2 regions of the Chromobacterium sp. IIBBL 290-4 genome follow, and region 1 is predicted to be linked to the other one. Evidence: riboswitches for the same ligand, from Rfam matches in the RefSeq annotation. Region 1 holds a riboswitch; the other holds the start of a gene.
The links. A riboswitch is a leader RNA that binds a small molecule or an ion and turns the genes downstream of it on or off. The one in region 1 is predicted to bind glycine.
Positions count from the first base shown of each region.

Region 1 (2,196 bases):
GGCTGGCGAGCCGCGCAAGCAGACGCTGGCCTGGGAAAGCCGCGAGCTCGCCCGACTCAAGCGCGAAGCGCTGGACCCAAGCTTCGAGCACGGCACGCTGGCCGACGGCTTCATCCGCCTGCTGGTTTATGTCGGCATCGGCATGGGCGTCATCGACGAGCGGCCGTTCAACGCCATCCGCCGCACCATGCGCAACATCCATAACGAGTACCCGCTCACCCTGATGCAGCTAAAAGACACCATCAGGCGGCAGGTTTCGCTGGTTCGGGCCGATCATCATCGCGCCTTGAAGGGTCTCAGCCTCCTGCTGCCGGAACAGCATATCCGCCATCAAGCCTGGATGCTGGTTCGCGATCTGCAGCTGGTGAACAAGCATGAGATTCCGGCCGAGCAAAGACAGCGGCTGGAAACCGTGGCCGACGCGCTGGGCCTGTCCGAGCAAGACCGGCAAGCCGTGCTGGGGAAAACCGCGCAGAGCCCCATCGCGCCGGTCCTGCAGCCTCTTGCCGCCGCCGCTCAACAGGAGGCGGCGGAGAGCAAGGCGACGCCGGCAACCAGTCCGGCGGAAAAGCCGGCCGCGCGCAAGCCGGCTGCGTCCCAGCCTAAGCCCGCCCTGGACACGACAGCCATTGCGCCGCCCGCTGCCGCGCCCAAACGCAAAGCGCCAGCCAAGGCCAACGGCAAGTCCCCGACCGGCGTCAAAACCGGGAAACCCGCCGCAAGCGACAAGCCGCCGCGCGAATCCTAAGCGCCAAGCCAGGGGGGCGCGCTTGCCGCGCCCCCCTTTTGTCTTCCTAGCCCCCGATATCCAAGCTCTTCGCCAAACGCCTTCGCGATCATCCCGCGCATGCTCAGCCGTCCTTGCTCGCGAGCATTGACTATCCAAATAGCAAACGCTAATATTCGCCCTCTGCGGGAGAGAGGGGCCCAGCCCCCGCCGAAGACGCAAACTCCCATAATCGCTCAGGCAAGCCGTACCGCAGCGCAACATTGATTCAAGCCGATTGGAGAGAGGCCGCCAGGAGCGGCCCACCGAAGGGGCAAGTGGCCGCCGGCCATGCAACTCTCAGGTAAAAGGACAAGGGGAGAGGCTGTTCCGTTAGCCGGAATTCCACCCAGGAGACTGCCTTGTCCGCATCCGTCCATAACGGCGCTAGACGCTTGTCCGCGCCGCGCCCCCCTATTTACGCCGCATCCCGCCTATCCTCCAGAGAAACCGAGGCGGCGCCATGCTGACCTTAATCTACCTGATCGCCATCACCGCAGAAGCAATGACTGGCGCGCTGGCCGCCGGCCGCCGCCACATGGACATCTTCGGCGTATCCGTCATCGCCTTTCTCACCGCGCTGGGCGGCGGCACGGTCCGCGACATCATTCTCGGCCGCTACCCGATAGGCTGGACCCAACATCCTGAATATGTATTGCTGGTCTTGGCCGGCGGCATCGCCGCCGTGCTGATTTCGCGCTATATGCGGCATCTGAACAATTTGTTCCTGGTGCTGGACGCGCTGGGCCTGGTGGCCTTCACCATCATTGGCTGCGACGTGGCGCTGGGCATGCACTACCACCCGGTCATCGTGGCGATGGCGGGCATGATCACCGGCATCGCCGGCGGCATCTTGCGCGACGTGCTGTGCAATCGCGTGCCCATCGTGTTCCGCCGCGAGCTCTACGCCAGCGTCTCCTTGCTGGTCGCCGTCCTCTACCTGGGCCTGAATGCGCTGGCGCTGCAGCACGACTGGAATATCGCCGCCAGCTTCGCCTTCGGCCTGGCGCTGCGCATGACCGCGCTATGGCGCGAATGGCAATTGCCGGTATTTTCATATCGGCACAGCGGCTACTGACTGAAATGCATTCGGCATAATTTTGATTTATCATGCCGACATGCCCAGACTGCTGCTTCCCCCCGCGCCGGAACTGGCCGGCATCGTCCGCTATTTTCATTTGCAATGGGATGGCGGCGGCGCGATGCAAGTCCCCGCCACCCCTTTCATGCACTTGGGCATCCTGCTGGAAGGCGCCGGCCAAATGGCCTTCCATGGACAACCCGCCACTGATACGCCGCGCAGTTTTGTCAGCGGCGCGCTTAGCCGCCCCTGCGCGATACGCGCCACGCCGGGCAGCCGCTTCATCAGCGCGCTGCTGCGGATCGGCCAGGCCCAGCGCCTGTTCCCGCCCACATGCGACGCCTTCACG
Region 1 covers NZ_CP100128.1:4,355,927-4,358,122, forward strand. Annotated here, with positions in the region: gene NKT35_RS20460 (DUF3141 domain-containing protein) at 1-748, shown strand, start outside; glycine riboswitch at 904-990, shown strand; glycine riboswitch at 995-1,092, shown strand; gene NKT35_RS20465 (trimeric intracellular cation channel family protein) at 1,230-1,844, shown strand; gene NKT35_RS20470 (AraC family transcriptional regulator) at 1,885-2,196, shown strand, end outside.

Region 2 (2,196 bases), 1.3 Mb from region 1:
AGCCGCGGCGCGCACAGCTCCGGCGTGGTGGCGGTGGTGACTACGCTGCTGAAGCTGCTGCCTTTGGCGGCCGTCACCTTCATCGGCTTCTTTCATATGAACACCGACAATCTGGCCTTCAATCCGCATGGCAAGCCGCTGTTGTCCTCTCTGTCCGCCACCATGGCGCTGACTTTGTGGGCCTTCTTGGGCCTGGAGTCGGCATCGGTGCCGGCGGGCGATGTGGTGGAGCCGGAAAAAACCATCCCGCGCGCGACGGTGATCGGCGCCTTGCTGGCGACCGTGCTCTACATTTTGTCCACTATCTCGCTGATGGGGTTGATGCCGGCCGACATGCTGGCCGCGTCGCAAGCGCCGTTCGCCGACGCAGCCAAGTTGATGTGGGGCGATTGGGGCTATTGGGCGGTAGGTTTCGGCGCGGTGGTGTCCTGCTTTGGCGCGCTCAACGGCTGGAGCCTGATGCAGGCGCATGTGCCGGCCGCGGCGGCCAAGGACAAACTGTTCCCCAGCCGTTTCAATCAGCGCAACGCGGCGGGCGTGCCCATCTTCGGCCTGGTGTTGTCCAGCACGCTGGTCACCATTTTGATGGCGATGAAGTACGCCGGCGGCGATAGCGGGGTGAAGATTTTCGAATTCATCATCCTGCTTGCCACCGCCACCACGCTGCTGCCCTATGCGTTCTGCTCGATGGCGCTGATCGCCATCATGCTGATGCGCGGCAAGGAGTTCACGGCCAAGGATTATGTCGCGCCCGGCTTCTTCGCAGGCATCGGCTTCGTTTACTCCTTGTGGGCCTTGTATGGCTCCGGCGCTGACATCGTGATGTGGGGCATGCTGCTCTTGCTGCTGGGGCTGCCGATTTATGTGTGGCAGATCAAGGAGAGGCACTCGGCGCAGTGATTTTGCCCGGATGCGGAATGAGAAAGCGCAGAGCGAAAGCCTGCGCTTTTTTCGTTTTCGAATGGAATTTATTGATGAATTTGCGCGATTTTTTTCATAGGAAAACATTTTTGGCGACTGTTTGACATCGAAATAAACTCGGCTTGCCAAGGCGGGGAGAAGGCCACCATAATCGCCGGGTCATACAGGAGAGAGCGGCTGTCACTGCCGCCGCCGAAGGCGCAAGCGCACCCGCTAATCGCTCAGGCAAAAGGACTGTATCATCGGGCCGGCGGCTGCCGGTTCGCGCAATCTGGAGAGCGGCGCCCGCGCGGCGTCCACCGAAGGGGCTAACGGCCGATCCGGCCGGAAAATCTCAGGTGCAGGGACAGAGGGGTGTGGTTGAAACAGGCTATCCACACTTGACTCTGAAGGAACCGCGCCATGACGGCCCCGAAACGTACTCCGCTGTTTGATGCCCATATCGCCGCCGGCGCCAAGATGGTCGATTTCGCCGGTTGGGAAATGCCCATCCATTACGGTTCCCAGCTGAAAGAGCACGAAATCGTCCGCAGCGACGCCGGCATGTTCGACGTCTCCCACATGACGGTGATCGACATCACCGGTTCCGGCGCCAAGGCCTGGCTGCAAAAACTGATCGCCAACGACGTGGCCAAGCTCGGTTTCGAGGGCAAGGCGCTGTATTCCGGCATGTTGACGCCGGAAGGCACCGTCGTCGATGACCTGATCGTCTACCTCACTTCCTACGGCTACCGCATGGTGGTCAATGCCGGCACCACCGAAAAAGACCTGGCCTGGATGGAAAGCCAGAAGGCGGGCTTCGACGTGACGCTGCAAGTGCGCCGCGACCTGGCCATGCTGGCGGTGCAAGGCCCGCAAGCCATAGACAAGGTTTGCGCCGTCAAGCCTGAGTTGGCCGAAGCCATCCGCGCGCTGAAAGTGTTCCAGGGCCTGCCGCAAGATCAGTGGTTCTACGCCCGCACCGGCTACACCGGCGAAGACGGACTGGAAATCATGGTCCCGGCCGATCAGACCATTGCCTTCTTCAATCAATTGCAAGCCGTGGGCGTCGCCCCTATCGGCCTGGGCGCGCGCGACACGCTGCGCCTGGAAGCCGGCATGAATCTGTACGGCCACGACATGGACGAAACCGTGTCGCCGCTGGAAGCGGGCATGGGCTGGACTATCGCCTGGGAGCAGGCGGATCGCAAATTCAACGGCCGCGAAGCGCTGGAAGCGCAAAAGGCCGCCGGCGTGAAGATGAAGCAGGTGGGCCTGGTGCTGGAAGGCCGCGGC
Region 2 covers NZ_CP100128.1:3,014,795-3,016,990, forward strand. Annotated here, with positions in the region: gene NKT35_RS14105 (amino acid permease) at 1-900, shown strand, start outside; glycine riboswitch at 1,076-1,168, shown strand; glycine riboswitch at 1,183-1,281, shown strand; gene gcvT (glycine cleavage system aminomethyltransferase GcvT) at 1,324-2,196, shown strand, end outside.
Region 2: another riboswitch for glycine. It lies ahead of gcvT (glycine cleavage system aminomethyltransferase GcvT); the one in region 1 lies ahead of NKT35_RS20465 (trimeric intracellular cation channel family protein).